Regions from separate parts of the Weizmannia sp. FSL W8-0401 genome, predicted to be linked through region 2. Evidence: a T-box and tRNA genes for the amino acid it is inferred to sense, from the RefSeq annotation. Region 2 holds a T-box; the other holds one or more tRNA genes.
What was found. A T-box is a leader RNA that pairs with one kind of tRNA and senses whether it is charged. The one in region 2 lies ahead of pheS (phenylalanine--tRNA ligase subunit alpha), so its partner is inferred to be a tRNA-Phe.
Positions count from the first base shown of each region.

Region 1: it has a tRNA-Phe gene. The T-box ahead of pheS (phenylalanine--tRNA ligase subunit alpha) is inferred to sense a tRNA for this amino acid. The anticodon was not compared.

Region 1 is NZ_JBBPAG010000001.1:3,239,634-3,255,966, reverse strand. Features, by position in the region: gene dnaB (replicative DNA helicase) at 1-765, shown strand, start outside; gene NSU00_RS15785 (adenylosuccinate synthase) at 943-2,232, shown strand; tRNA gene NSU00_RS15780 (tRNA-Asp) at 2,568-2,643, shown strand; tRNA gene NSU00_RS15775 (tRNA-Phe) at 2,674-2,746, shown strand; gene yycF (response regulator YycF) at 3,123-3,833, shown strand; gene walK (cell wall metabolism sensor histidine kinase WalK) at 3,838-5,658, shown strand; gene NSU00_RS15760 (YycH family regulatory protein) at 5,655-6,938, shown strand; gene NSU00_RS15755 (two-component system regulatory protein YycI) at 6,925-7,704, shown strand; gene NSU00_RS15750 (MBL fold metallo-hydrolase) at 7,721-8,515, shown strand; gene NSU00_RS15745 (S1C family serine protease) at 8,731-9,987, shown strand; gene rlmH (23S rRNA (pseudouridine(1915)-N(3))-methyltransferase RlmH) at 10,286-10,765, shown strand; gene NSU00_RS15735 (helix-turn-helix domain-containing protein) at 11,688-12,281, shown strand; gene NSU00_RS15730 (class I SAM-dependent DNA methyltransferase) at 12,301-13,818, shown strand; gene NSU00_RS15725 (restriction endonuclease subunit S) at 13,808-15,076, shown strand; gene NSU00_RS15720 (type I restriction endonuclease subunit R) at 15,117-16,333, shown strand, end outside.
Region 2 is NZ_JBBPAG010000001.1:2,055,363-2,071,695, reverse strand. Features, by position in the region: gene NSU00_RS10140 (VOC family protein) at 1-116, shown strand, start outside; gene NSU00_RS10135 (NADPH-dependent FMN reductase) at 463-1,017, opposite strand; gene NSU00_RS10130 (ketopantoate reductase family protein) at 1,477-2,409, opposite strand; gene queC (7-cyano-7-deazaguanine synthase QueC) at 2,457-3,152, opposite strand; gene NSU00_RS10120 (hypothetical protein) at 3,407-3,604, shown strand; gene NSU00_RS10115 (PadR family transcriptional regulator) at 3,730-4,065, shown strand; gene NSU00_RS10110 (DUF1129 family protein) at 4,058-4,753, shown strand; gene NSU00_RS10105 (hypothetical protein) at 4,756-5,013, opposite strand; gene NSU00_RS10100 (hypothetical protein) at 5,174-5,545, shown strand; gene NSU00_RS10095 (hypothetical protein) at 5,674-6,327, shown strand; gene sspI (small acid-soluble spore protein SspI) at 6,354-6,566, opposite strand; gene NSU00_RS10085 (TrmH family RNA methyltransferase) at 6,670-7,425, shown strand; T-box leader at 7,765-7,998, shown strand; gene pheS (phenylalanine--tRNA ligase subunit alpha) at 8,047-9,084, shown strand; gene pheT (phenylalanine--tRNA ligase subunit beta) at 9,097-11,511, shown strand; gene NSU00_RS10070 (NERD domain-containing protein) at 12,142-13,050, opposite strand; gene rnhC (ribonuclease HIII) at 13,816-14,751, opposite strand; gene zapA (cell division protein ZapA) at 14,852-15,142, shown strand; gene NSU00_RS10055 (CvpA family protein) at 15,129-15,665, shown strand; gene polX (DNA polymerase/3'-5' exonuclease PolX) at 15,912-16,333, shown strand, end outside.

The sequences.
Region 1 (16,333 bases), 1.2 Mb from region 2:
GGTTTCCAGCGCAATGACTTGATCATCGTGGCGGCGCGCCCGTCTGTCGGGAAAACGGCTTTTGCCCTCAATATCGCGCAAAATGTCGGCACAAAGACAGGGGAAAATGTGGCGATCTTCAGCCTTGAAATGGGTGCTGAGCAGCTTGTCATGCGGATGCTGTGCGCGGAGGGCAATATTGATGCCCAGCGGCTCCGGACCGGGGCGCTGACGGACGAAGACTGGCGGAAACTGACGATGGCAATGGGAAGCCTTTCCAATTCCGGCATCTATATTGATGATACACCGGGGGTAAGGGTAACGGAAATCCGCTCGAAATGCCGCCGCCTAAAGCAGGAACACGGGCTTGGCATGGTGGTCATCGACTATTTGCAGTTGATTCAGGGAAGCGCCCACTCCCGTGAAAACCGGCAGCAGGAAGTTTCCGAGATTTCAAGATCGCTGAAGGCGCTGGCCCGGGAACTTGAAGTGCCGGTCATTGCCCTTTCCCAGCTTTCACGGAGCGTGGAACAGCGCCAGGATAAGCGGCCGATGATGAGTGATATCCGTGAATCGGGAAGCATCGAACAGGATGCCGATATCGTGGCTTTTTTGTACAGGGAAGACTATTATGAACAGGACACGGAAAATAAAAATATCATTGAAATCATTATTGCGAAGCAGCGGAACGGCCCGGTCGGCACCGTCCAGCTTGCTTTTGTAAAAGAGTACAATAAATTTGTAAACCTGGAACGGCGGTTTGACGATGCGCCTGTTCCGGCATAGCAAGTATCCGCATGAAGCCTTTCCTTTCCAAGGAAAGGCTTCTTTTTTTGTGCCGTTTACGAATAAAAACGCTGAAAAAATATATAAATGTTCGGATTTACATTGACTGATGGCGGTTTAAGCTGGTAAAATGGTGGATGGAAATCATGATTTGTAAAATATGCGGAGGTGCACTCAATGTCGTCAGTGGTCGTGGTAGGTACACAATGGGGGGACGAAGGAAAGGGAAAAATTACCGACTTCCTCTCTGAAAATGCGGAAGTGGTGTCCCGCTATCAGGGCGGGAATAACGCGGGCCATACCATCCGTTTTAATGGGGAAACATATAAATTGCATTTGATTCCATCAGGGATTTTTTATAAAGACAAAATTTGTGTCATCGGAAACGGGGTTGTTGTCGATCCAAAGGCGCTCGTCGAAGAACTGGAATACCTGAACGGACGGGGCATTTCAACGGATAACTTGCGCATCTCCAACCGGGCGCACGTTATTCTGCCTTACCATATCAAGTTGGACGGTGCAGAAGAAGAGCGGAAAGGCAGCAATAAAATCGGCACGACGAAAAAAGGGATCGGCCCGGCGTATATGGATAAAGCAGCAAGGACCGGCATCCGGATAGCCGATCTGCTTGATTACGAAGAATTTAAAGAAAAACTGGCGCGCAATCTTGAGGAAAAAAACCGGCTGTTTGAAAAAATATATGAAACGGAAGGCTTTACGCTGGAAGAAATTTTGGAGCCTTATTACGAATATGGCCAGCGCTTTAAACAATATGTCTGCGATACGTCAGTTGTTTTAAACGATGCGCTTGATGCGGGCAAACGCGTCCTTTTTGAAGGGGCGCAAGGAGTCATGCTCGATATTGACCAGGGGACTTATCCGTTCGTCACATCATCCAACCCGATTGCCGGCGGCGTGACAATCGGTTCCGGCGTCGGCCCGTCGAAAATCAACCATGTTGTCGGCATTGCCAAGGCTTATACAACACGTGTCGGCGATGGTCCGTTCCCGACAGAGCTTCTGGATGAAACCGGCGACCGGATCCGCGAAACCGGCCATGAATACGGCACAACGACAGGAAGAGCGCGCCGTGTCGGCTGGTTCGACAGTGTTGTCGTCCGCCATGCGCGCCGGGTGAGCGGCCTGACAGACTTGTCCGTAAACCTGCTCGATGTACTGACCGGCATTGAAACGTTGAAAATTTGTGTCGCCTACCGCTATAAAGGGAAAGTGCTTGAAGCGTTTCCGGCCAGCTTAAAAGTGCTGGCCGAATGCGAACCGGTTTACGAAGAACTGCCGGGCTGGACGGAAGATATAACTGGCTGCCGTTCTCTTGATGATCTCCCGGAAAATGCCCGCCATTATCTGGAGCGCATTTCCCAGCTGACCGGTGTTCCCCTTTCCATGTTTTCCGTCGGCCCGGACCGCCTGCAGACGATTGTGGTCCAAAGTGTCTGGCGGGTATGATGGAAAGCCCAGATGAATTGATTTTGGGCTGCCGGATAAAGCGGCGGCGGAAACGTACCTGGAACCACGTGGAAAAAAACGATGAAAAAGGGACGCCGGGCAGGCACCACAAAAAGCGGTTTTTATCCCGGAATGTCCAATAGAACGGAAAAACGGCGTGATCCCATAAAAGGGGTTTCTCGCCGTTTTTATTTTATTTTAAAGTGGCACACGTTGCGGCTGCCATGCTTAAAAATGAACTTCCATACCCGTTAGCTTAAAAAATTTGTAGAAATGTGTTGCAAAATGGATGATAGATATGATAACATTACTTCTGTTGTTACAAAATGCACAATGGTCCCGTGGTGTAGCGGTTATCACGCCTGCCTGTCACGCAGGAGATCGCGGGTTCGATTCCCGTCGGGACCGCCATTTTACTTATACATATTTGTTCCCGGTTCAGGCCCGGTAGCTCAGTCGGTAGAGCAAAGGACTGAAAATCCTTGTGTCGGCGGTTCGATTCCGTCCCGGGCCATTTACTAAAAAGCACTGCGATGACTTAGACTCTCGTAGTGCTTTTTTATTATACTATACGGCCCGCCCGGCAAGATAAAATGGAAAACAGAATGCATGCCAGATCCCCGGCGCCTTTGATAGATATTACCAGGGGCATGGTTTCAGTAGAATTGGACAATTTTTATGCAAGTAAGTTAAAATTATAATAGTATGGCTGCTGGAAGCTGCCTGTGAATCCTTGATACAGAGCAGCAATGCTTCTGGACTTCCGGGGGCATTGCTGTTCGCCATGCTTCGGGGAAAATGAAATTTTTTAGGAACATAAAGATAACAGAAAATTGTAGATAGATGTCAATCAATGAAAATGGCGCATTTTAAATGAAGGAGTATGGACGATGGACAAAAAAATCTTGATCGTGGATGATGAAAAACCGATTGCCGATATTTTGCAGTTTAATTTAACAAAAGAGGGCTATACGGTGTTTTGCGCCTATGACGGCGAGGAAGCACTGGAAAAGGTGGAAGAAGTGCAGCCGGATTTAATTGTCCTTGATATTATGCTGCCAAAGCGGGATGGCATGGAAGTTTGCCGCGAAGTGCGGAAAAAATACAATATGCCGATCATTATGGTAACGGCAAAAGACTCAGAAATTGATAAAGTGCTCGGCCTTGAGCTCGGTGCCGATGATTATGTCACAAAACCTTTCAGCACCCGTGAACTGATTGCCCGCGTCAAAGCGAATTTGCGGCGGCACCAGCAGACGCCCCCGGCTCCGGGTGAGGAAGAGGAATCCAATGAAATTGCAATCGGTTCACTTGTCATTCATCCGGATGCTTATGTCGTCTCAAAACGCGGCGAGACGATTGAACTGACGCACCGCGAATTTGAGCTGCTCCACTATCTAGCAAAGCATATCGGGCAGGTCATGACGCGCGAGCACCTGCTTGAGACCGTGTGGGGCTATGACTATTACGGCGATGTCCGGACAGTGGACGTCACGGTCAGACGGCTCCGCGAAAAAGTGGAGGATAACCCGAGCCATCCCGAGTGGATTGTGACAAGGCGCGGTGTCGGTTATTATTTGCGCAACCCTGAACAGGAGTAGCCAAATGAATAAGGTGAAATTCTTCCAGTCTATTCACTTTAAGTTTGTCCTGATTTATATTTTGCTGATCGTCGTCGCGATGGAAATTATCGGGGTGTATTTTATCAACAAGCTGGAAAACCAGCTCGAGACGAATTTTAAAAAATCGATATACGACCAGGTCAATGTGCTTGAATACAGTATTGAAGACCTGCTGACGAAAAAGCAGAACCAGGCGGCGGATATTACGCTGAAAGTGAGAAAAGTGCTGGGTGACTTTAAAAGTACGGATGTTTCTGAAATCCGGCTGATTGACGCGCACAGCGGCGTTATTTTGGGCACTTCTTCGAATGACCAGAGCATTGTCGGCCAAAAAACAACCGAAGATATTGTCAAAAGCGTCCGTGTAACCGGCCAGCCGGAAGACCAGATTTATTTGGACAAGCAGACCGGCGACCGAATGTGGGTGCTGGCTTCCCCGATTAAAGCAAACGGCGAAATGATCGGTATTATTTACCTTGTCTCCAAAATTGAAACGGTTTACCGCCAGGTGCAGGCGATTAACCAGATTTTTATGACGGGGACGGTTATTGCAGTGCTGGTTACAGCCCTGCTTGGCGTCATTACCGCACGCACGATTTCAAAGCCGCTCAGGGAGATCCGCAAGCAGGCGATAGCGATGGCACGCGGCAATTTTGCCCGGAAAGTCAAAGTGATCGGGAATGATGAGATCGGGCAGCTCGCTTATTCGTTTAACCATATGACCAAAAAGCTGCAGGAGGCGCAGGCCAGCACGGAAGGCGAGAGAAGAAAACTCTACTCCATCCTGACCCATATGACGGACGGCGTGATTGCGACCGACCGGAGAGGACGGATTATTTTAATCAACGAGCCGGCTGCCGAGATGCTGGATGTTTCACGTGAAACAGTGCTTTCCCAGCCGCTTATATCGGTATTGAAAATCGAGGATGAACACAGGTTTGATGATTTATTGACAGAGCAGGATTCCGTCATCCTTGATTTCAGTACGGAGGAAGAACCATACATTTTACGGGCGAATTTTTCAGTGATTCAAAATGAAGCCGGCTTTGTTAGCGGCCTGATTACGGTTTTGCACGATGTCACCGAGCAGGAGAAAATAGATATGGAACGCCGCGAATTTGTGGCCAATGTATCCCATGAATTGAGAACGCCGCTGACCACGATGAGAAGCTATTTGGAAGCTTTGACAGACGGGGCATGGAAAGATGAGAAAATTGCGCCGCAGTTTTTAGGCGTCACGCAAAATGAAACGGAACGAATGATCCGGCTGGTAAATGATTTGCTGAAGCTATCAAAAATGGACAGCAAAGACGAACATTTAAATAAAGAGTGGGTCAATTTTGTGGAATTTTTCCACTATGTCATTGACCGGTTTGAAATGGCAAAGCAGCAAAATGTCACGTTCAAACGCAAACTGCCGAATACGGAAATTTTTGTGGAAATCGATGAAGATAAAATGACCCAGGTGTTGTACAATATTATATCCAATGCATTGAAATACTCCCCTGAAGGCGGCCAGATTACGTTTAAGCTGAGGGAACTGAACGAAAAAATTGAAGTCAGCATTTCCGACCAGGGCGTAGGCATCCCGAAAGAAAGCGTAAAGAAAATTTTTGAGCGCTTTTACCGCGTTGATAAAGCACGCAGCCGCAAACTCGGCGGAACAGGGCTCGGCCTTGCAATTGCAAAAGAAATAGTGGAAATGCACGGCGGAAGCATTTGGGCAAGCAGTAAAGAAGGAAAAGGAACGACCATTTACTTTACTCTTCCCTACGAACCGGCACAAGAGGATGAGTGGCTATGAGTCTTGAAAAAGTAAAAACCATCATATTGACGTTGCTCGTGCTTCTGAGCTTGTTGTTAACGTGGCTGATCTGGAATAACCAGCCGAATTATGACTTACTCAACTTAAAAGATTTGGACAATATCGCGATTGCGAAGGAAAAAAAGGTGCCCGGCATCATCCTCCCCGACAAAGTACTTTACCATGAGAATGACGGGACAACCGGCACGGTTCATGACGGGGAAATTTCACGGGTGATGAATCTGCTTCGAACATGGACATTTGATATGAGCAGCTCTCGCCTGTTGCAAAAAAAAGACCTGTATAATTTAATGTACGGAAAAAACAGGATTGAATTGGACTTTCCGGCCCCTGTCCCGTTCAGTGTCTATCAATCGGTCCTGAACTTTGCCAATAAAAAAGTGCCGGATGCCGATTTTGACCATATTGTTATCGAATTAAACAAAGGAACCAAAAACTTAAACCATGTTTATTTTATTTCAACGGCGTCCAATAAAGTATATGAGGCAAGCACAGATCAAAAATCCATTCAGGTGTTCATTTCAAAACTGAACGACAACAAATCTTTGTACAAGCCGTATACTGCCTTTGCCCTTTCCGGCCCGAGAAGAATCTACCTGCCTGCCGGAAATCCGGTGGTGAACCAGTACAAATATGCGACAACCGATATTGAAATTGATAAATTTAAAAAAGCGCTGTTTGCTGATCCAAACTTTGTAAAGAAAGTGGCGGGGGAATATACAAACGGTATCAGCCTGTTGCGGACAGACGAATCCAATAAAGTCTTAACCTTCGTCAATCCCGGCGAAGACATCGGGTACAGCTCCGATCCGAACCATCTGTTGACGCGGGCCATTGATTTTATTAACCAGCACAGCGGCTGGACGGACCAGTACCAGTATTTCGAAATCAATGAGCGGGAAAATGAAGTCACGTTCCGGCTTTTTAAAGACGGCTATCCTGTTTTTAACGATGACGGCATGGCGGAGATCCGGGAATACTTGGGCCGAACGGAAATTTACAAATATGTCCGCCCGTATTTCAACCTGTCGCTCAACCTGCCGTTAAAACCGGCTGTTGTTAAACTCCCGCCGGCTCAAGATGTAATCGCCGGCTTGCAGGAAAACCCTTCCGTTCAAATGAACAAGGTGAGAGATATTGCAGTCGGGTACCGTTTGCAAAAAGACAGTGATGATATCCTTTCGCTGCAGCCGGCCTGGTATTATTGCTACGACGGAATATGGAAAATGGCAGGGGGGGATGAAGATGGACTGGAGTAAAACAAAAACAATCTTTATTCTTGTTTTTCTGGTACTTGATATTTACCTTTCCTGCCAGTTGTATTTCAAACATGTCAAAAATCAGTATGAAGTCATTGGCAGCCCGACAGCTGAACAAAGCCTAAAGGCTGCAAATATTACATTCGTCGATCTGCCGAAAGGAAAGGCAAAACGGCCGTATATCAGCGCGGAAGAAAAAGTATTTACCGCAAAAGACTTGAAAAAATTGAAAAACCAGCAGGCGGAAATCGTGAACGGGCAGAAACTCAGTTCCGTTTTTGATAAGCCGGTGAAACTGGGCACAAAAATCAAAACGGACCAGCTGGAGGCGGTTATCCAGGAAAATATGCTCTACGGCAGCCACTATAAACTGTGGAACTATGATAAAGATTTGAATCGGGCCGTCTTTTATGAGACATATAACGGAAAAATGATTTTTAATAATAAGAACGCGAAACTGACCGTGTATTTAAATGACCGGAATGAAATCATTTCCTATGACCAGACGTATTTGACCAATATTAAAATCTACCGGGAAGAAGAGACGCTGTCGGCGGTAAAGGCGGTGGAGGCCTTATATAAGAAAGGAACGCTGAAACCGAACAGCAAAGTGACGAAGGCGGAACTCGGTTACTATACGAGGGTGCCCGAACTCCAGGTGCTTGTGCCGACATGGCATTTTACGGTAAAACACGGGAATGAAACAGAGCAATTATTTATCAATGCATTTGAAGGCCAGGTCAACGAAATGGAAAATGCACAATAATTTTGGAGAGGATACGATGGGGATGCAATTTAGTGTACTTGCGAGCGGAAGCACGGGAAATGCGATCTATGTGGAGACGGAGCAGCATGCTTTTTTAGTGGATGCAGGTTTAAGCGGCAGGCAAATGGAACAACTTTTTGGGCAGATCGGCCGCAATATTGCCGATTTAAGCGGAATCCTTGTTACGCATGAACACAGTGACCATATTAAAGGAATCGGAGTGCTGGCGCGGAAATACCAGCTCCCGGTTTATGCAAATGACAAAACATGGTCGGCGATGGAAGGCATGATTGGAGAGATTCCAACAGATTTGAAGTTTTCATTCGGGATGGAATCTGTCCAATCGTTCGGAAGCCTTGAGATTGAGTCGTTCGGCGTTTCCCACGATGCCGCCCAGCCGATGTTTTATATTTTTCATGAAGGCGGCAAAAAATTGGTCATCATTACGGATACGGGTTATGTCAGCGACCGGATGAAAGGAACGATTTCCAACGCGGATATTTTTGTTTTTGAAAGCAACCACGATGTGGAAATGCTTCGGATGGGAAGGTATCCATGGAGTGTCAAACAGCGCATTTTGAGCGATGTCGGGCATGTGTCGAATGAAGATGCTGCACTTGCGATGGGCGAAGTGATCGGGGACCGGACAAAACGAATATACCTTGCCCATTTAAGCAAAGATAACAATATGAAAGACCTCGCACGGCTGGCGGTTTCCCAAACGCTCCAGGAACAGGGCCTGGCTGTCGGTGAAACTTTTTCATTATATGATACGGACCCGAAAATTCCAACGGCCTTAACGGCTGTTTAACCGCGGCGATCCGGCGGCAGAATCTGTCGCTGCGGACTCCCCCCAACCGCCGGGGCAGCTGTTTTACCGGCAGGCGGGATAGATTTCTTTTTATTTTGGCGCTTGATTTTTAGTAATTTTTAATTTCAGCCATTATAATGAAATCAGAATGGGCAAAAAAGGGCTCCTTCACCAAACTTCAATTTTCCTCATCAGTACAGAAAGGGTGATGCGCAATGGGATATTATGATGATCAGGATGGCCAACGGCGTGGAAAAGAAAACAGGCGGGGCGGCGGAAGGTTCGGCTATTTTCTTTCCGGGCTGATTGGCGTAATTGTGGGGGCGCTTGTGGTAGCCCTTCTTTTTCCAAGTATTTTTGGAAAAACGAACCCGGATTCCGCTGCGGTAGATTCGAATTCTGTGGCAAATACAAACCCATCAACGCCGAAAACAACGAAAACCGTCTCGTTAAAAGTGACAACCGATATTACAAAAGCAGTGGAAAAGACGGAGAAAGCGGTTGTCGGGGTCTCAAACATTCAAAAGCAAAGTATTTGGTCTGATGATATGTTTGGACAGGACTCAAAATCTTCTTCTTCCCAGGAAGCCGGATCCGGTTCCGGGATTATTTACAAAAAGGTTGGCGATAAAGCTTATGTCGTCACCAATTACCATGTGATTGAAGGGGCAAATGCGCTGGAAGTGACCTTATCGAACGGGAAAAAGCTTTCTGCCAAACTTGTCGGCAGCGATAAATATACGGATCTGGCCGTTCTTCAAATAGACGGCAGCAATGTGACAACCGTTGCCCAATTCGGTGATTCGGATGCATTAAAACTTGGAGAAACTGTCATTGCGATTGGCAACCCGCTTGGTGAAGAATTTGCCGGATCTGTCACAGAAGGGATTGTTTCCGGGTTGAACCGGACTGTTCCGGTGGATATCGATGAAGATGGAACGGAAGACTGGCAGGCAGAAGTCATTCAAACCGATGCTGCGATCAACCCCGGCAACAGCGGTGGTGCTTTAGTCAATATTGCCGGCCAGGTTGTCGGGATTAACTCCATGAAGATTTCAAATGAGTCGGTTGAAGGCATTGGATTTTCGATTCCAATTAATTCTGCAAAACCGGTCATCCATCAGTTGGAGACAAAAGGGAAAATTACCCGGCCGGCATTGGGTGTCGGGATTGTAAACGTCTCGGATATCCCGGCTTACCAACAGAAGGAAACGTTAAAATTGCCCGCCAATGTGACGACCGGCGTTGTGATCGGCTCTGTTGAAAACGGGTCCCCTGCAAGTAAAGCCGGTTTGAAAGAATTTGACGTCATTTACAAACTGGACGATCAAAAGATAGACAACATCGTGGAATTAAGGAAATTCCTGTATGAGCATAAACAGCCCGGTGATAAGGTGAAAGTGTCGGTATACCGGAACGGCCAGCCGAAAACATTCACATTAACGCTCGGGACCGCTTCGGGAAGAAATTAACAAACTGCGGAGGAAAGGCGGAAAGCTTTTCCTTCCTTTTTTTGCGGCATTCAGTTATCAACAGGGCAAAGCGTGCTGCGGACCGCAGCGGAAATGAACATTTTGTTGAAAAAAATTTTTATACGGGTGGATATTTGTGGAAATTGCTCGAGAAGAAGGTTATAAACAGGCTGTGAATAGCGAAAAATGGTGAAATATATCTTGTATGGAACGGTTATTCCCATACAAAATGTGGATAGTTTCTGTGGATATGTGGATAACTCTTGTCAATAGCTTGTGGGTAAGGTGGGTGTAAGTTGTGAATATCTCTATCGTTACAGTGGGAAAATTGAAAGAAAAGTATTTGAAGCAGGGCATTCAGGAATATTTAAAACGGCTTTCCGCTTACGCAAAAGTTGAAATCATCGAAGTAGCGGATGAAAAAGCGCCCGAAATGCTGAGTCCAGCGGAAATGGAGTTGGTAAAGCAGAAGGAAGGCGAGCGGATCCTTGCAAAAATCAGCCCGGACACCTATGTGATCAACCTGGCGATAGACGGGAAAATGAAATCGTCAGAAGAACTGGCCGGTTCCCTCGACCGTCTGGCGACATACGGCAAAAGCAAAGTTGCCTTTGTAATCGGCGGCAGCCTCGGCTTAAGCCAAGCCGTTCTCAAGCGCGGCAATGAAAGCCTCTCTTTTTCGAAAATGACCTTCCCCCACCAGCTCATGCGGCTCATTTTAGTCGAACAAATTTACCGCGCCTTCCGGATTATCCGGGGGGAACCGTATCATAAATAGAGGCAAAAATTGTTGAAGATAAGGTGGAATTTTATTGTCGGAAGCGGGTATTGGCTGTGGATAATCAGTTTCATTATCCGCTTCACGATACAACATGTGGATAAGTATAAAGGTTTTAGATATGTTGACTTCTGTAAAATCGAATTCAAGTTCAATGTTTTTAATGGTTCTTGATTTTCCTGTTTGTTTAATTGAAATTTTATCGATCAATAACTGAAGTAGCTGTTTTTGATTTTCTCTTGATGACTGTTGTTACTGGCGCCCCAAAATGGCAGGAAATTGACGGTGTTATTTGTCCAGAAATTGACGGAATTGTTGTCAATTAAGGGGGAAGCCAGTTTGCGCTTTATTGTGGCTTCCCCTATGAGTTTAATACTTAAATTTAAATCATTGTCATTTTACGAAAGTTCCCCTTCAATCACACGTTTTACCATATGATCGTCAATGATTCGATGCCTGTTTTGTGCTCCGTAAAGTAGACAGTGGGTACAAATCTTGTTGATGATCCTTGCGGCTCCCCCGGAAAAACGATGGATTTCATCTAAAGCTACATCTGTGAAAATTTGCTCAGTTACTCCTGAATATTGTAAATGCATGGCAATATATTCTGCAGATTGAGCTCTGTCGTAATGCCCCAGTGTGGAATATAATGCTCAGATTAATCGCTTAATTATTATAAATAAAGTAATTATATTATATCCTAATTGGAAGTATATGTTTATTTTTTATGCGTTCCTTTTATGTTTCTAATTTATTTTTTCTTATAACACATCTATTTATGCGGCCGTTTTTAACAAATCGTATTGTCATCTCAGTTTTGCCCCATAAAACACAATAATAGTAAATGTTTGATTGACTGGAAACTATTTACCTATTACAATATAACTATATTGACCCAGACAATATTTTGGCAGGTGATCAATTGATAGGTTTAGAATACATCCTTGAACTTTATGGTATGCAGCAAATTGAACTGGCCGAAAAGCTTGGAATTAAAAAGCAAAATATTAATCTTTGGATAAAAAAAAAACAAAAGATCTCCAAAAAACATTTACCTACGTTGGAACAAATTTTTGGCATAGACGCTAAATACTTTTCGAAAGAATTAACTGATTTGGATAAACTGGAGATTCAAAAAGAAAAATTAAAACGGGATTTACAGCCTATTATCACGAAACATGAAGAACAGTTCCTCATTGGGGAAGAAAATGATCTTGTTGAAGTGCCGGTTTATGACAAAGAGGAATTGAATCAAATTGAACATGCTATTGAAAAAGCCAAACTAATTGAAAAATTTCGGAACATGCTTAATCGTGCTGAACATCAACCTTATTTAGACACATTTAAATTGGTTCTTGAACTTTTAGATAAAGCACAGCATGAACCGGTTTTCCATAAAACAATAGAAGCTTTAGCGCATTATTTAGAAGTGTTACCAGATTGGGTGTCAACAGGCCCAGAACAAGATGAATTTGAAAGCGAATTATTCGAAGTATTAGATGATTTTAATTACTAGAATTAAAGGAGACTTCATGATGGAAACAGCAAAGATTGGATTCGAAGAAACACTTTGGAAATCTGCTGACAAATTACGTGGAAGCATGGATGCATCCGAATATAAACACGTAGTCTTAGGACTGATTTTCTTAAAATACATTTCTGATAAGTTTGAAATGAAGTATAACGAGTTAGTTGAAGAGGGAGAAGGTTTTGAAGAAGACCGCGATGAATATATTGCAGAAAATATTTTCTGGGTTCCGAAGAAGTCACGATGGGATTTTATTAAAGACCATGCCAAAGATCCGAAAATCGGTCAATACATTGACGAAGCGATGATCGAAATTGAAAAAGAAAACCCGACACTGCGAGGGGTGTTAGATAAACGTTATGCCCGTCCTGAAATTGATAAACGCCGATTAGGAGAACTGATAGACCTCATTTCAACGATTAAATTGCACAGCAAACAAGAAAAAGACTTACTTGGTCGTGTTTATGAATATTTTTTAGGTAAGTTTGCCAGTGCAGAAGGAAAAGGCGGTGGCGAGTTCTATACACCACAAAGCGTTGTTAAAACATTGGTTGAAATGATTGAACCGTACGAAGGGCGAATTTATGACCCTTGTTGTGGCAGCGGCGGCATGTTTGTTCAAAGTGAAAAGTTTGTTGAACGCCATCAAGGAAAAATCGATAACCTCTCGATTTACGGTCAAGAATTGAATTCCACGACTTGGAAGCTTTGTAAAATGAATCTTGCTATCCGTGGAATTGAGGGGAATATCGGCGAACATCATGCGGATACGTTCCATAATGATTTACATAAAACGCTGAAAGCAGATTTCATCCTTGCCAATCCTCCATTTAACGTGAGTGACTGGGGCGGAAATGAATTAGTGGATGATGTTCGTTGGAAATTCGGCACACCACCAGCGAGCAATGCCAATTATGCATGGTTACAGCATATGATTTATCACCTTTCACCAAATGGCGCAGCTGGTATTGTATTAGCAAATGGTTCGTTAAGTTCCAATACATCGAATGAAGGGGAAATCCGTAAAAACATACTTGAAGCGGATTTAGTCGATGCCATTGTTGCTTTGCCTGACAAATTATTCTATTCAACAGGAATACCAGTGAGCTTATGGATTTTAAACCGTAATAAGAAAAATCATCCAAAATACCGAAGCCGTGAACATGAAATTCTATTTATCGATGCCAGAAACTTAGGAAAAATGGTTGACCGTCGCCTGCGTGAATTAACGGAAGAAGATATTCAAAAAATTGCTGGAACATACCGAAACTGGCGTAAACCAGATGGGAAATATGAAGACATCAAGGGATTCTGTAAATCAGCGACGTTAGAAGATGTCCGTCAAAATGACTATGTCTTAACGCCCGGACGCTATGTTGGAATAAATGATGTAGAGGATGATGGTATACCATTTGAAGAAAAAATGGAAACCCTCACCAGTGAATTAAGAGAACTATTTGAAAAATCCCACCGATTGGAAGAAGAGATTAGAAAAAATCTAGGGGGGATTGGGTATGACATTTAATGGATGGAAAGAAGTTGTCCTTGAAGAAGTTAGCTATTATGGAGATGAGAAAATTCCTTCGGCTGAAGTTACTCTTGACAATTATATTTCAACTGAAAATATGTTACCCAATAAAAGTGGTGTAGGAATGGCTTCTGGGTTGCCAACAACTAAGAGTGTAAGAAGATATAAAAAAGGAGATATATTATTATCAAATATTCGCCCGTACTTTAAAAAAATATGGTTTGCCACTAAAAATGGAGGTTGTTCTAATGATGTATTAGTTATTAAAAATAAGGACGAGAAGGAACTTGACAAAAAATATTTATATTACACGCTTTTGCAAGATAATTTTTTTGATTATGTTACAGCCACTTCTAAAGGTACAAAAATGCCAAGAGGAGATAAATCAGCAATTATGAATTATGGCATAATGCTTCCTCCTCTAAATGAACAAAAAGCCATAGCAAACATTCTTTCAACCTTAGACGAAAAAATTGAAACGAACAATCAAATCAATGAAAAGCTTGAAGAAATGGCTCAAGCATTGTTTAAACATTGGTTTGTAGATTTTGAATTTCCAAATGAAAATGGCAAGCCTTACAAATCAAGTGGCGGCGAAATGGTTGAGAGTGAGTTGGGGATGATACCTATAGGTTGGAAAATTGAAAGTGTAGGCGACATTACAAGTGTGAATATTGGTAAAACTCCTCCAAGAAAAGAAAAACAGTGGTTTTCTCAAGATATGAGAGACATCAGATGGATTTCTATAAAGGACTTGGGTAATTCTAATGTATTTATTAATCATTCAACAGAATACTTAACAACTGAAGCGGTTGAAAAATTTAATATAAAAAAAGTACCGGACAACACTGTCGTTTTGAGTTTTAAGTTAACTGTAGGACGTATCGCAATAACAATTGGGGAAATGGCTACTAATGAAGCAATCGCACATTTCAATATAGTAGATAAAGATGTAATTAATCCTTATTACTTATATCTTTATTTAAAAGATTTTAATTTCCAAAGTTTAGGTAGTACATCCTCTATTGCTACAGCAATAAATTCAAAATTAGTAAGAACTATTCCTGTTTTAATACCAGATAGAAAACAGATGGAAAAATTCCGAAATTTTATAGCCCCATTATTTAAGGAAATTAGATCAAACGTCTTAGAGAATGAAAAATTATATGAAATTAGAGAACTCCTATGCCCAAAATTAATGTCTGGAGAAATTCGTGTCCCGCTGGATAATGAAACTTTAATAGAACAGAGTTAATGGAATATGGCAGGTTCCGATTGCGAAAGGGGAGAGGAGAATGAGTTTTTTTGAAAATTTTACGGAAGATAAGCTGGAAGAAGCGGCAATTGAAATACTTCAGGAACTTGGCTATGACTATGTCTTTGGTCCGGACATTAGTTGTGATGGGGAAAGACCGGAACGCAAAGATTATCGTACCGTAATTTTAGAAGACCGTGTAAAAGATGCTTTGTTTAAACATAATCGCCATTTGCCACAGGAAGCAATAGAAGAAGCATTTCGGCAAATTATAGCTTTTAATAGTCCAAGCTTAGAAGAAAACAACCGTCATTTTCACAAATTAATCACGGAAGGCATTGATGTGTCGTTTCATCAAGATGGTCTTAGCCGTTCCATGAAGGCATTCTTGATTGATTTTGAAGAACCGGCTAATAATGATTTTTTGGTAGTGAATCAGTTTACGGTCGTTGAAAAAGAAGAACGCCGCCCGGATTTAGTTATTTTTATAAATGGCATCCCATTCGTCGTTATCGAATTAAAATCAGCATCTGATGAAAATGTGAGTATCGATAATGCCTATGCACAGATTCAAACCTATAAACGAGATATTCCATCTTTATTTTACTACAATGCGTTTTGTATTTTATCTGATGGAATTAATGCGAAAGCGGGAACGATTACCGCAAGTCAAGAACGTTTTATGAATTGGCGGACGGTGGATGGGGAAAACATTGAACCACTTGAAGTGCCGCAATATGAAGTGTTGTTAAGAGGGATGCTGGCAAAAGACCGGCTTATTGATATTATTGAAAACTTTATTCTCTTTCAGGAATCAAAAGAAGAAGAACGGGATGAAAATGGGAAGAAAATCGGCGAAAGAAAAACGATTGCCAAAATTCTCGCTGCCTATCACCAATATTTTGCGGTAAAAAAAGCGGTGGAAAAGACAAAAATAGCGACCAGTGAGAATGGAGACCGTAAAATCGGTGTTATATGGCATACACAAGGTTCGGGTAAAAGTTTTTCGATGGTTTTTTATACAGCACAGCTTGTCAAGCAGCTAAATAATCCAACCATTGTGGTGATCACCGACCGCAACGATTTAGATGACCAGTTATTTTCGACGTTTTCAAAATCAAAGGATATCTTAAGACAAACACCGAAACAAGCAGATGTCCGCAAATTGAGTGAGGAACAGAAAAAACAACAAGCCAACGAAAAATCCAAAGAGATAAACGGATTATATGATCTTCTCAATGATCGAGAATCAGGCGG
Region 2 (16,333 bases):
CATATAACCCGATGGTCAATCAAGTGCTCCCGCGTGAGGAACTGCCGGCCGGTTTGAAAACCTTAAAAGGCCGCCACGTACGCGGGAAAATCATTGTCAGAATGCATGAAGCATGATTCTAAAAGCGCCGCTTCCGGACTTGCATACGTTAAGGTCCTGAGTTTGGCCGGATTTGGTTTATTCCTACTCATCAAAACAGGCAGTGTGGCCACTTGCATGTGATCATACTGTCTGTTTATCATTAGCTGACTTTAAATTGATTCAATTCGGTATCCAGCTTGCCGGCCAGCTCCTGCGTTGTGAACTAATCTCTGTGAAGGCCCGCTGTTCCTGGCCGGAAAAGACATTTCTCCGGATTTTCAGCTGCTTTTAAACGATCAAGGAATGGCACAGGGGCGAAAAACAGCGGGAACCCTTTGGCGAAAGGGCATCCCGCTGTTTTTCAGCTTCCGATATGGAACATCAGCCTTTGTACTTTTTAATCAAATCAACAAATGCATCTGTAAAAGATTGCAGGAACTGGACTGTGCCTTCATTTACAATCTTGCCGCTTTCATCAAACAGTGCAGCCACATTGCTGATATAAGCTTCAGGCTGCTGGAGGATCGGCATGTTCAAACAAACAAGCGACTGGCGCAAATGATGATTGGCGCCAAACCCGCTCAAGTTTCCAGGGGATTGGCTGATGATTGCCGCCGGTTTTCCATTCCATACACTTTGGCCGTACGGGCGGGAACCAACATCGAGGGCATTTTTTAAGACAGCCGGGACGGAACGGTTATATTCCGGTGTGACAAACAGCACCGCATCGAGCCATTTTACTGTATTCCGGAATGCCGTATACTCGGCCGGAACCTGGTTATGGTCATCAAAATCCTGATTGTATAAAGGGAGATTTCCAATCTCGATAAATTCTGTTTCATATCCTTCAGGAAAAAGGTTAGCTACATTTTCCGCAAGTTTTCTTGAAAAAGATGCTTTCCGCAAAGAACCAAGCAAAATTCCAACTTTTGTCATTTTATCGACCTGCTTCCATTTATATTTTATGTTAGATAATGATAAGTAAACCGCACCAGAAAGTCAAAATTTCCGCTTGCTATGTTGCTGTGCCCTAAGCCGGCTGGTGGTTTCCTGATTTCTGGTGACAGCAAAAGCAATCGAAGGCCAATCTGACATTTCCCGATTACAGTATTGACCATTCTTCTTCATGATAATCAAAACGAAAATCTTTCTTTATACAGCGCGTATCTGCATAAAAGATTACCTATTGGCTTTGCTGGATTGGAATACATGAGAACAACAAGCATTAACGAAGAAAAAGGTGGATTCTGGACTGGAGAGGGAAACATCAATCGAAGATATTTACGTTTTGTTCTGCCATCAGACCGTCTTCCTGGTCTTCACTGCAAACAACAGGAAGCGTATCCCATACCAAAAAGGGAGCTTTCCGGAAAGCTCCCTTTTTGGTATTCTGCTTCAATGCACTGGGGCGTAAGTGCTTTCGATTTCCCGGATGCGCCGGTTCAGTTCCTCGTTAACCGGAACTTGAACGCCATATTTTTTGCCGAGTTTGATGACGGTTCCGGAAAACAGGCCGACTTCGCTGTACCGTTTTGCCTCCACATCCTGCGCCATTGACGGCTTGCCGGCAGGGCTCAGGTTTCCGACCACTTTCAGCCAGTAACGGAGATCTTCTTCCGTAAGCGGAAACCCTTCTTTTTCGGACAATGCCATTACTTCCCGCATGGCGGCAATCATCATCTCGCGCGCAGGGCCGTCTTTTTGGATTTCGCCGTAATTGCTTTTGTAAACGGCGACGGTCTGGTTGACGCCGACATTGAGCATGAACTTGCCCCAAAGCCTTTTCATCATTTGGGTATCGGCTTTGTATGGCAAATCCGTTTGCTCAAAGAAACGGGCCACTTTTTTCATTTTGTCCGAAAATATGCCCGGCTCTTTTTCCCCGAAGCAAAGCATGCCCATATGCGCATATGTCAGCCGGTTTCCGGTTTTGACGGCATCCATCCCCTGGGCGACACAGTATAACATTTTGTCCATTCCATATGTACGGCCAATGATTTCTTCACTTGAGATCCCATTCAGGGCAGACAAAATCACTGTATCCGGCCCGACATGCTGTTTAACTGCTTCAACTGCCTCATCCAGTCCGTTGAATTTGACCGTAAATAGCACCAAATCCGAAGGCTCCACTGTTTCTTCTGGTGTGGCATAGTGAAAGCGGCATTTTTCGCCGTTACAGTAAACGCCTTCCCGCTCATACCGTTCAATGCGCTTTTGGTCGGCGATGATCCGCAAGTTTTCCGCCGGCATTTTTTTCGATAAATGATGCCCGAATAAAATCCCGAGCGCGCCGAGCCCAATGATCGATACGGTTTTGATTTCAGCCATTCCCCCGCCTCCTTTTTTGTTATTTTACCACAATTCCAAAGAAACTGTCATTCAGGCTGCCCGTTCCGGATGGCCAGGTATTGTTCTAGCCCTCTTTTTCGCAATTTGCACGCCGGACATTCCCCGCAGCCGTCAGCGATGATGCCATTATAGCAGGTCAGCGTCTTTTCACGGACAAAATCAAATGCCCCGAGTTCATCCGCGAGCGCCCATGTTTCTGCTTTGTTGCGCCACATCAGCGGCGTATGAATGACAAACTGCTGGTCCATTGAAAGGTTCAAGGTGACGTTTAAAGATTTGACGAAGATATCGCGGCAGTCCGGGTAACCGCTGAAGTCCGTTTCGCACACACCGGTTACGATATGCCTTGCGCCGATCTGGCTGGCAAGCACCCCGGCAAAAGAGAGAAACAGCAAATTCCGCCCGGGCACAAACGTATTCGGAAGCTCCCCGTCAGCCCCTGCTTTCACGGTCATGTCTTCCCTCGTCAGCGCGTTCGGGGCGAGCTGGTTCAACAGTTGCATATCAAGAATATGCTGTTTTACCCCGAGCTCTTCCGCTATATTTTTTGCACATGCTATTTCAAGACGATGGCGCTGCCCGTAATCGAACGTAACGGCTTCCACTTCCTGAAACTTTTGCTTTGCCCAGAAAAGGCAGGTGGTGCTGTCCTGGCCGCCGCTGAAAACAACGACTGCTTTTTCTTTTTTCATTGATAATCGTCCTTTCACGCAAAACAGCACCGAAAAAGGATGCTGTTTTCTTAGTTTTTTAGAGAGGGTTTCCTAAAAACCTCTGCCATAAATGAGGGGTTCTTCCCAATTGATTATACCATGGAACAGGCGCCATCTTTTAAAACATCCGTGCTAATCCCAAAACACGTCTTTTCACATAAATGCCATAAACAGCCGGCTTTGCTATGATCCAGATCACAGTTTTCGCCCGGACCATTTTTTAAGATCATCATAGTGATTATCTTTATTTGGGAGGGACGGCTATGAAACGATATGTGCAATTATTTTTCATGTTTGCGGTGACGGTGCTCATTGTAATGGGCATCCAGAAAGGGCTGAGCACACTGGATGTGTTAAACCTTGAAAACTTTTGGGCAAATTATGTGGTATTTTTAATTTTGGCCTATATGATTCTGTCCTTTTTCCTTCATTATTTTTCCAAGCGAAAAAAGCAATCATAACATTTCTCCAGCGGTTTGCCTGCCGCTGGATTTTTTTATTGTTTTTTGCTATTTTGCATTGCAAAGTAGTTCGTTTTTTGATAAACTAACTTGCATAACAAAGTAGTTGAAATGGGGGTGGAGGGATGTCCATTCGAAGCCAGTTACTGAAAGGCATTTTAGACGGCTGTGTGCTGGCTGTGATTGAAAAAGAACCGGTTTATGGCTACATTCTTTCAAAAAAACTTCAGCAAATAGGCCTCCAGGAAATTAGCGAGGGGACGCTTTACCCGGTTCTGTTGCGCCTGCAAAAGAACGGCTGGATCCATGGAGAGATGCGACCATCCGATTCCGGGCCAAGCCGCAAGTATTATGAATTAACGGAGAAAGGAAAATCCGCGTTAGATGAGATTACAACAGAGTGGCAGCAAATCGCAGCCCCTGTTCAACTTTTATTGAAAGGAAGAAGTGAGGATGCTTAGTGTAAAACAGTTGATTGAGGAAAACAACCGTAAACGGCAGAAACTGGCACCTGAGAACAAAAAATTTTACAACGATCTGCTTGACTACCTTCGCCTGCAAACCGTTTTGTCCGAGCAGCAAACAGAAGAAGTGCTGATGGAACTGCTTGACCATCTGCTCGAAGGCCAAAAAGAAAACAAGACAGCTGCGCAAATGTTCGGCGGTGACCCGAAAGCATTTGCCGACGAAATCATCAGGCAGCTGCCGAAAGAAAACAAACGCAATATGGTTTCTTTTACAATCAGGATAATGATCTTGCTTTTGGGGATAGATTTGGTCATTAATGGCATTACTGCTTTTGTTGTTGAACGGTTCTTTTCCAGACCTTTGCTGCCGTTTTATCCTGTACCCGCGGCCCTGAACTTTTTCATTGCCGGGCTATACGTGATCTTTGCCATTTGGTATATCTTTCGTATCTTGAGAAAGAGTTTGTTTAAGGAAAAGACAAAAAAGGTGCAAATCCTAACTTTTTTGAAAATATATGCCGTAATCTTTGTTTTTCTGGGCGGCGTTATTTTGCTGGATAAATTCATGCCAAAAATCGGCCCGTCCTTTTCTTATCCGTGGTGGTTGCCGCTCGTTTTAGGTGTGGTGAGTTTAGGGGTTTACTATAGCTGGGAGAAAGCAGCAAAGTCCCGGGGGATATAGTTCTAGCGTGCAATAAATCTGTTGTTCAAAAGCCCGTGTGCGGTTTCGCCACGGGTTTTGCATGCGCCAGCTATGCTGCACGCAATTGCAAAAAAAACAGCGGGGATCGTGAAAGGTTCTTCATCAGATTGATGAAAGACAAAACGGGCAACCAGTATTCTCGAACTGTCCCCCATTGAATTGATGAAGGACAAAAAAAACAAGGTTGCAACAGTGAACTGTCCTTCATTGGGTTGATGAAGGACAAAAAGGGCCTTCAAATTTCCCTCCGGGGTCAATTGATGATCTCATACACGTGCTCCTTTCTGTATACAATTGTATACGAATTGTCGAGAAAAAATTGATAACAAACAGAAATGATAGATAGTAGGAAAAGCAATCTTTGTGATATACTATTTGAAAAAGGAAGGAGGTAAAATGATGGATGAGATTTTGCAGCAAATTCTTCATGAATTGAGAGATTTAAAAAGTGATGTGTCCGGTTTAAAGAGCGATGTTTCCAGTTTGAAGAGTGATGTGTCCGGTTTAAAGAGCGATGTTTCCAGTTTAAAGAGTGATGTTTCCAGCTTAAAAGCAGGGCAGGAACGCATTGAAACGAAAGTAGACAACCTTGCTTTGGAACTGCGAAGCAATTTTAAATTCACAAACGATAAACTGGAAGAACATAAAAGCATTTTTACAGTTGTTTCAAATGAAATCAAAGGCATTAAGGGCGATATTGAGTTTCTTAGCGGGAAATCCGGCAAGCATGACACAGAAATTAACCATATTATGAATATGTTAAGAGGTTAATGTACATGCACCCAACCCGGGGGCTTTTTGTTTCTACAAGTAGGGCTTGCTGAACGAATCAAATTTGGCTTGTATCTGACCAAATTTGATTCGTTCAGCAAGCCCTAAATAGAGCACGGGGGGATGTAGTGAAAAAATTAACCGAAGAAAAATTTTTGCTCATTTTAAATGCTGATGCGAGAAGCCGGTTGCTGACATTTTCCGATCTGCGGAAATTTTTATGCGCATTGTTTGTTTATTCTTTGGTGATGATCGGAGTCGCATACAAAGTTGTAAATGGCGGAAATATCGGATGGGAAAACTTGTCTCCTTTTTGGCAACGGGTATTTCGCCTTGAAATCCTGTTGTTTATCGTGCATGTACTTTCAATCCTTTTATCTATTCCGAGCCGTCCTTTCAGCTGGAGGTTCTCAAGTATTGCCGCCGTTATTTTTATGTACAAGGCTGCGTTTGACGCATTTGTTGCATTTATGATGTTAGCAAAAGACAAGCATATTGATGATGTTTACGTCTGGACGGCGCTGTACAGTATAGCGGCTTGTGTGCTTTTTCATCTTTTCTTTCTTTATTTTTGGATCAGAAAAAGGATCCATCTGCAGGAGATCGGCAATCTAGAGGTAAAAACGTACAACAAGGAAATAAGCGCTTCTATTATCGGATTTTTTGTCGTTTTGTCTTCCATTCAATTAAACAAAGTGCCGATCGGTTACGGCCGGCATAAAAGGAATCTAGCATCCTTCATTGCAACTGTAAACGGGTTGGAAAAGCCGGTGCACATATAAAAGGAGCGGCTCTTTCCGCTCCCTTGTTACACCTGGCCCAGCCCCTGCTCGAGCGTTTCCAGCATCATTTTTTGTTCCTGTGTATCCGCATGGTTCCAAATGATTTCAAAGAGGACGCCGAGCCCCGGGAGCATTTTTTCTTCGCCCCTTTGAATGGCATCGACAATCGTATCTTTTAACTGATCCTGCGTGTCATCTTTTACATTGTGAATGACTGCTTTCCGCAAGTCCAAATCCATTTCGGTTCAGCTCCTTTGATCGTTTCACTGCTAGCATTTCACATGGCCACTATTTTTATGTATACTATTCCAAGGAAAACTTAACGAAAAGGGAGCAAACACGTTGAAATACATACAATCCTTGCAAAATCCGCAAGTAAAGCATTGGAAAAAACTCGCCGCGAAAAAAGAACGCGAAAAAACATTTACTTATTTGCTGGAAGGGTTCCATCTTGTCGAAGAAGCGCTGAAAGAGGAAGTGGTGGCAGAAATCATCGTTGAAGAAGGCGTAGACCTGCCAAACCGCTGGAATACGGAAGGGGTGCCGGTGATAACTGTCACGCATGAAATCAGCAAAACGCTTGCCGATACAGAAACGACGCAAGGCATTTTTGCCGTGTGCCGGATGAAAAAACAGCCGTCCAAAATCATCGGCAGGCGTTATCTTTTAATTGATGCCGTGCAGGATCCTGGCAATACCGGCACGATGATCCGGACGGCGGACGCAGCCGGGTTTGATGCCGTTATTTTCGGCAAGGGCACGGCGGATCCGTACAGCCCGAAAGTGTTGCGTGCGGCACAAGGAAGCCATCTCCACGTCGGGCTTTTAAAAGGCGATTTAAACATGTGGATTGAAAAACTGAACGAAGCGGCAGTGCCGGTTTACGGAACAGCGCTTGAAAACGGCGTAACTTTTCGCGATGTAAATCCGGGCGATGCCTTTGCGATCCTTGTCGGCAATGAAGGAAGCGGCGTACACCCCGGCTTGCTTGCGCAAACGGAACAAAACCTGTCCATCCCGATTTTCGGCAAAAGTGAGTCGCTGAATGTTGCGGTGGCAGCCGGCATTTTAATGTATGACTTTGCAATGCGGGCGTAACCTTTGGCGGAAATAATGGATGCCACCTTTGCTGCCCCGTGTTTGAGGCAGAAAAGCAGGCCTTATCCATGCGGTGAACGCGGCACCAGAAGAAGATGAAAAACAGCCGGCACCATTTTTCAGGATAGGCGCCAAAAGGCAATCGAGGCAGACGATTTTTCATGAGGGCGGCTGCGTTGTTTGGCCAGGATAAACAGGGACAACCGCGTGGTCAAAGCGTCCATTTATTGCGGAAAACGGGAAATATTCCGTGCCAAAACGGCCGGGCCCATGCCTATTTTCACTTTCCGTTTGAAATTGCGGGCATTTCCCGCTATAATAAAAAATAACTGAAAAATGATAAAAACCATGACAGGGAAAAGTAGCTTGATCTTCGCCATGCAGGGAGAAAATGCCGCAGACTGGAAGCATTTTTATGGGGAAATGAAGCGAAGTTCACCCCTCGAGTTGCCGCTTGGACCATTGCTTGCAATGTAAAGGCGGGACGGTTAAAAGCCGTTATTGAAATGAAGCGAACATAATTTAGTTATGTTAACTAGGGTGGTACCGCGAACCATTAGCCTCGTCCCTTTTCCAGGGCGGGGCTTTTTTAACGCCCAAAACCTAAAGGAGGTACAAAAAATGGAAGAAACGTTGAAAGCACTGCAAACCGAAGCGCTTGCCAAAATTGAAGCGGCTGCTGATTTAAAAACGCTGAACGGGATCCGTGTCGCCTATCTCGGCAAAAAAGGCCCGATTACGGAAGTTTTGCGCGGCATGGGGAAGCTGCCAGCGGAAGAACGACCGAAAATGGGCGCGCTCGCCAATGAAGTGCGTGCCGCCATTCAAGCAGGTATTGAAAAGAAACAGGCGGCATTGGAAGCAGAAGCCGTCGAGAGGCAACTGGCATCTGAAAAAATTGATGTCACGCTGCCGGGCCGCCCGGTAAAAGCAGGCAGCCACCATCCGCTTACAAAAGTCATTGAGGAAATCGAAGACTTGTTTATCGGGATGGGCTATACCATTGCCGAGGGGCCGGAAGTGGAAACCGATTACTACAATTTTGAAGCGCTGAACCTGCCGAAAGGGCACCCGGCACGCGATATGCAGGATACCTTTTACATAACCGATGAAATGCTGCTTAGGACCCATACTTCACCGAACCAAGCGCGGACAATGGAAAAGCATCACGGCAAAGGGCCGGTCAAAATCATCTGCCCGGGGAAAGTGTACCGCCGCGACAATGATGATGCGACACATTCCCACCAGTTTATGCAAATTGAAGGGCTGGTTGTTGACGAAAACATCACGATGGCCGATTTAAAAGGGACGTTGGAAGTATTTGCGAAAAAATTATTCGGCGAAGATCGCGAAATCCGGCTGCGCCCGAGCTTTTTCCCGTTCACCGAACCGAGTGTTGAAATGGATATTTCATGCAAGATGTGCGGCGGGCACGGTTGCCATGTATGCAAAGGCACCGGCTGGATTGAAATTTTGGGCGCCGGCATGGTCCACCCGCGCGTATTACGGATGTCCGGCTTTGATCCGGAAAAATATACCGGTTTTGCATTCGGCATGGGGCCGGAGCGGATTGCGATGCTGAAATACGGCGTTGATGACATCCGCCACTTTTATACAAATGACATTCGTTTTTTACGGCAGTTTTCCGTACAAGAATAAGGAGGGTCAAACATGTTTGTTTCATATAAATGGCTGCAGGAATATGTGGATTTGGACGGCATTTCGCCGGAAGAATTGGCTGAAAAAATTACGCGGACCGGCATTGAAGTCGAAAGCGTGGCATTTAAGGGGGAAGGCATTAAAAATGTCGTTGTCGGGCATGTATTGGAAAAAGAAAAGCATCCGAACGCCGATAAATTAAACAAATGCCTGGTCGATATCGGGGAAGGCGAGCCTGTCCAGATTATTTGCGGCGCGCCAAACGTCGATAAAGGGCAGAAAGTTGCTGTTGCCAAACCGGGCGCCTGGCTGCCGGGGCATGTGAAAATCAAACGTTCGAAACTGCGCGGCGAGGAGTCGAACGGGATGATCTGCTCGCTGCAGGAACTCGGTGTTGAAAGCAAGCTCGTCCCAAAAGAGTACGCAAACGGCATTTATGTGTTCCCGGATGATGTGGAAGCGGGGCAGGATGTGCTACCGCTTTTAGGATTGGATGACACCATTATCGAACTGGGCCTCACCCCGAACCGGGCGGACTGCATGAGCATGCTCGGCGTTGCCTACGAAGTGGCGGCGATACTCGGGAAAGATGTGAAATTGCCGGAAACAAAAGTGCAGGAAGCAGCCGATAAAGCTGCTGATGCCATTTCGGTCCGTGTCGATGCAAAAGAAGCGGCGCCGCTTTACACATTAAAAGTCATCCGCAATGTGAAAATCGGCCCGTCCCCGCTCTGGATGCAGGCACGGCTCATGGCAGAAGGAATCCGCCCGCACAACAATGTGGTCGACATTACGAACTATATTTTGCTCGAATACGGCCAGCCGCTGCATGCGTTTGACTATGACAAGCTCGGTTCCAAAGAAATTGTCGTCCGCATGGCGCATGAAGGGGAAAAGATGGTGACGCTCGATGGCCAGGAGCGCACGTTAAAAGACGTCCATCTTGTCATTACGAGTGGCACTGAACCTGTCGCAATGGCCGGTGTCATGGGCGGCGCCAATTCAGAAGTAACCGAAACGACGGCAAACGTGCTTTTGGAATCCGCCTATTTTGATGCCGGAACGATCCGCGCGGCTTCAAAAGACCACAGCCTGCGCAGCGAGGCAAGCAGCCGCTATGAAAAAGGGGTTGATCCGAACCGCGTCCTGCCTGCATCAGAACGGGCCGCCATGCTGATCAGCAAATATGCGGGCGGGGAAGTGCTCGCCGGGACGGTTGCCGAAAACCATTTGCATATTGAGCCGGCTGTTGTCACCATTACGCTAGAAAAAATCAACCGTGTGCTTGGAACGCAAATTTCAGCGGAAGAAGTGCTCCGTATTTTCAAACGCCTCCGGTTTGAAGCATCATGGGAAGACGGCCGTTTTACCGTTATTGTGCCGACCCGCCGCGGCGATATTACGATTGAGGAAGATCTGATTGAAGAAGTGGCGCGCCTGTACGGCTATGACCTGCTGCCAAAGACATTGCCGGCGGGCAGGGGAACGCGGGGCGGCTTGAACGCCATCCAGCAAAAACGCCGCGCCACGAAACGTTTCCTTGAAGGAGCGGGGCTGTACCAGGCAATTACGTATTCTTTAACAAGCGAAGAAAAAGCACACCAGTATGCGCTTGAAAAACGCGAACCGGTCCGCGTCGCCATGCCGATGAGCGAAGAACGCAGTGTGCTGCGCTTAAGCCTTTTGCCGCATCTTTTGGAATCTGTCGCGTATAATGTCGCGCGTAAAAACGAGTCGGTTGCCCTGTATGAAGTTGGCAATGTCTTTTTGAAAAAGGCAGACGGAGCGCAGCCGGAAGAACAGGAACACCTCGCCGGCGCTATCACCGGGCTTTGGGTTGCCAACTTGTGGCAAGGAGAAAAGAAAGCAGTAGATTTCTTTGTGGCAAAAGGGATTTTGGAAGGCCTGTTTGAAAAACTCGGGGTCTCAGGCGCTGTTTCCTACCACGCGGCCGCATTTAACGGGCTGCATCCGGGAAGGACAGCGGAAATTTTGCTGGACGGGGAAGCGATCGGTTTCGTCGGCCAGGTGCATCCAAACGTACAAAAAGAACTCGATATCAAAGAAACATACGTGTTCGAACTGAAACTGGAGCCGGTATACGATTACCCGGCCGAACCGGTTCAATACCGGCCGATCCCGCGCTTCCCGGCTATCACCCGCGATATTGCGCTTGTTGTCGACCGCGATGTGGAAGCAGCCCGGCTGCAGGCAATCATTCAGGAGGCCGGCGGAACCCTTTTGAAATCTGTTTCGATTTTTGATTTATACGAAGGCGAGCATATGGAACCCGGCAAAAAATCAATTGCCTTCTCACTTACTTACTTCGATCCAGAACGCACATTAACAGATGAAGAAGTCGTCGCCCAGCATGAGAAAGTACTTGCCGCCGTAAAAGAAAAAGCAGGCGCGGTACTACGGGGCTAATCCCAAGAAAAAAGAAGAGGCTTAAAGGCCTCTTCTTTTTTAGTGCAAAAATCAAAGCGCTGTCTATGTGAAGGAAGCGCGGAAAATTGAGGGTCTTTCTTCACATAGTAGAGCCCGTCTATGTTAAGAAAGCGCGCAAAAATGAAGATCTTTCTTAACATAGAGGGCGTCTACGTTAAGGAAGTACGGAAAAACGAAGGCCTTTCTTAACATAGAGCCCGTCTAAGTTGAGGAAGCGTGGAAAAATGAAGGCCTTTCTTAACATAGAGCCCGTCTACGTTAAGGAAACACGGAAAAACGAAGGTCTTTCTTAACATAGAGCGCGTCTAAGTTAAGGAAGCGTAGAAAAATGAAGGCCTTTCTTAACATAGAGCCCGTCTAAGTTGAGGAAGCTTGGAAAAACGAAGGTCTTTCTTAACATAGAGCCCGTCTAAGTTAAGAAAGCACGGAAAAACAAAGCGCTTCCTTAACATAGAGCGTTTCTACGTTAAGGAAGCAAGCCAAAACGAAGGTCTTTCTTAATATAGGCCATGTCTATTACATTAAGATCCACCATAAACCAACGGGCTCTTTTTTTAACCATTGTTCTTTAAAATTATGCATGCATCCCTATTCCTGTAATCAAAGGTGTCAACAATAATAAGCCCAACGTCCTTTTCCCACGGTTTTAAAATGATCTTCCAGCACCTTTCGAATGCTGCTGTTAGACTCGATAATTTTACACCATTCTTTCATCATGGCTGTCGTCATCTTTTGTTCCGGAAACAAAAGCCGAAACTCTTGGATGGTTCGAAATATAGCGGAATAAATGTCTTCCTCTTGGCCGCAATTCCTGCATACAATATGCCTTCCCTCAGCGTTACATGCAAATGCCCCGCATGCCGTGCATATGATACCTTTTCGCAACTGTTCAAATTTATATGTCGGTAGTTTTGTATAGGGCGTTTTTTCCATATGCAACGACAGCAATTTATCCGCAAGTTTTTTGTGTTTGCCACTCAACTTTGACGGGAGTGTATTTAATTCTTTAAAGAACCGGTTGAGTTGGGTTGGAAACAGAATGGGTAAATTTAAAGGGGCTTGATACAATGTGAATTCTGGATGAATAAATACAACGAAGGCCGTAACGGAAAGGCTTAATCCGAGTGAATGAATTAGTTGACGGAAAAGGGATTCACACCGTTGCAATTGAATAAGGGGATTGCTGACTTCGGATTTGTTTTTTCGATAATAAATTCTATCTCTATCTAAATAAAAATCTCCTTCATGATTTTTCACTTCAAATAAGAAGGCCGTTTCGTCGGTGATAACCAATGCATCAATTTGAAATGTTGTATTGGTTACCGAGAGACGTAAATCATTTAACACGAGGCAATCACATTTCAGCTTTTCCGTATACTTGTCAAATTGGCGTTCCCCTTCAAAGCCTTTCTCAAGGTTCAGATAGTATTGCCTGTCTTTTTCTTCAAGTTCTATCCGTCTGTTTAAGAATCTTAAAGTAAGCAACTCTGTTGATTCTTTGCGGGCTTTATAAAGCATAGTTCACATCCTTTCTAAAAATTCAAACTACAACTCTATTATAATTCATTTTTTACAAGTTTCAAGGGTTTTTCTAACAACTTGAGCAAATGATCAGGTGTATTTTAATTTTACAGTTTTCTGAATTTCGATTCCTCTCTCTACTAAAAAATTCCCGTAAATAGTCCCGATAACTTGAGGAGCACCTATCCTGAAAATATGCGCTTGCTCATTTTTATTCTTCCACTAGTGCCAGTTAGAAGCGGGCACGGGCAAATATTAAGAAAAAATCAGCGTGCCTTCCCATAGAGCGTGTCTACGTTAAGGAAGCGCGGACCCTCCTTCACATAGAGGTCGTCTACGTTAAGGAAGTAAGCAAAAACGAGGGTCTTTCTTCACGTAGAGCCCGTCTATGTGAAGGAAGCACGGAAAAACGAAGGCCTTTCTTAACATAGAGCCCATCTAAGTTAAGGAAGCTTGGAAAAACGAAGGTCTTTCTTAACATAGAGGGCGTCTACGTTAAGGAAGCGCGGAAAAACGAAGGTCTTTCTTCACGTAGAGGTCGTCTACGTGAAGGAAGCAAGCAAAAACGAGGGTCTTTCTTCACATAGAACGCGTCTATGTGAAGAAAGCACGGAAAATTGAGGGTCTTCCTTCCCATAGCCCCCGCCTACGCTAAGTTACGCAGAAAAATGCATCCGTTTTCTTCGCTTAACGTCCCTCCTCGTTCGCCTTTCCTTCAAAATTTATCGCCTATCGTCACCCCATGGCTTTTCCCACCATCCTTTATTTCACGCCCGCGATCCGCTTCGCTTTTTCCGTATTGGCGAAATGCAGTTTGACAAAATGCGGCAGCGCGGCCATGCCTTTTTCCTTGATGAGCCGCGCGGCAGCCTGGTCCACCTGTGCGCCGGCGCCCTTTGGCAAAACAAAGCCGGCTTTTTTGCTTAATTTTTCTAACTCCCGGACAAAAGCATAGCGTGCGAGAATGGAAGCGGCTGCAACCGCAAGATGGACGCTTTCCCCTTTTGTGCTGAAATAGACGCCGTCGCGCATGACGATTTTTTCGTTTTGCAAATACCGGTAATACGTGGATGCTTCCGCGAACTGATCAATTAAAATTGCATCCGGTTTTGCCGGCGCAATTTTTTGGGCGGTATTGTACAAAGCCCGGTTATGGAGCAATGCTTTTATTTTTCCTTGCGACATGCCCGATTGTTGGAGCCGGTTGTATTTTTCGTTCGGCAAAATGAGCAGGCTGTACGGAATAAAGGTGAGAAGCTCTTTCGCTATTCCGGCAATCTGGCTGTCTGTTAATCCTTTTGAATCTTTTACGCCCAGTTCTTTTAAAAGCGGGAGCTGCCCCTTTTCGACGTAACAGCTGACAACCGTAATCGGCCCGAAAAAGTCGCCTGTCCCGACTTCATCTGACCCAATGACGGAAAGCTGCCCGATATTAGGAGGCAGCGGGTTGCCGGAAGATTTTGCGCGCCGGGCGGCATCCGGCTTTTTTTCCGGCGGCTGTCCCCATTTTGACGCTTCCGTTTCTGCGGTCGGCCCTTGAAATAAAACTTTTCCGGACTTATAGCCGGTAATGGAGCAGCCCGGTATTTTTGCGGCAAAAACGGCGCCGGGCGGAACTTTCCCCGTCAGGCTGTTCTGGTAAGATTGTTTCATTTTTTGCATGGTTGAAGCAGAAACGAGAATGACAGTGTTTTGCATTTTGATTCCTCCGGCAGTTTCAGGATCTCCGTGAATTTGTTCGACATTGTTAGACAAAGGCTTTTCCGCCATGCTATGATAGAGAATAGGATTCTTACAAATGGGGAGGCAGGCAACATTGGAAAAAACCCGAATTACAGTTGGCATATACGGACAGCAATATACCATAATCGGAACGGATCCGGCAAGCCATATTCGCCTGGTTGCCTCGATGGTTGATGAAAGAATGCGGGAAATCAGCGCGAAGAATCCTTCATTAGATACCGGCAAAGTGGCTGTGCTGACAGCCGTAAATGCTGTCCATGATTATATAAAGCTGAAAGAGCAATATGAGCTGCTTGAACAGCACTATTTACAATTGCTGAAAAAGGATGAAGATGAAAATGGTTAATATGGCCATCATCATTTTGCTTGTGCTTGGATTCCTGAACGGGAAGCGGAAAGGATTTATATTGCAGGCTGTCCATATTACAGGGTTTGTAATTGCCTCCGCAGTTGCGTACATATTGTATGATGACCTGGCGGAAAAATTGAAGCTGATGATTCCGTATCCTTCTTTTAACAGCGACAGCTCATTTGCCCTTCTGATGCACGAAGGCAATATGGAAACGGCCTTTTACCGGATTATTGCGTTTGCCATCCTTTTCTTTGCTGTCAGGATTATTCTGAATATTGTCGGGTCATCCCTTACTTTTTTGGCCCAGCTCCCGGTCCTCAAACAAGTCAATGGATGGGCGGGCGGCATCCTCGGGTTTGCCGAGCTGTACCTGATCCTTTTTATCGTTTTATATATCGGATCTTTGCTGCCGGTGGATGAGATCCAGTCCGCGCTCAAGGGATCCGCAGTCGCAGAAGGCATGATTAAAAATACACCTTATATTTCAGCTCTTGTGGCGTCATGGTGGGTGAAATAGAAACCCGGCCGTCACGTTTACCATTTGCAAAACGGGTTGGAAACGGGTTTTTCAAAACAGCACTTCTCGCGGCGGGGGAGTGTTTCTTTATGGACGGGGCCGGGATGCCGGGTTCGGATCCAAGCACTCCCCATGCTTCCAGGAAAAAAGGCGCGGCCATTGGAAGGGCGCTTTTTAATCACCGTGGCGGGTAAACGGTAAAAACCCGATCCTTCACTTAATAAGTTAAAAAAAGGGGGCAGGCGAATGCGGACGAATAAACGCAGTGTCATCCGGCTGCTGGAACAAATTGCGGTGTACTTGGAATTGAAAGGGGAAAACCATTTTAAAATCGCGGCTTACCGCAGGGCTGCATCCGCATTGGAAGCGGATGGGCGCGACTTGTCGGAAATCAGCCGTTTTACGGATATCCCGAATATCGGGAAAACAACCGCTTCCGTCATCGAAGAGTTCGTGGAAACAGGGCGGTCCACCCTGCTTGAACAATTAAAAGACGAAGTCCCAAAAGGGCTGGTTCCGCTCATGGAGATACAGGGCCTCGGTGCCAGAAAAATATCAAGGCTTTACAGGGAGCTCGGCATTACAGATGCGGATTCTTTACGAAAGGCTTGTGAAGAAGGAAAAGTTGAAAGGTTAAAAGGGTTTGGAAAAACGACGCAGTCCAATAT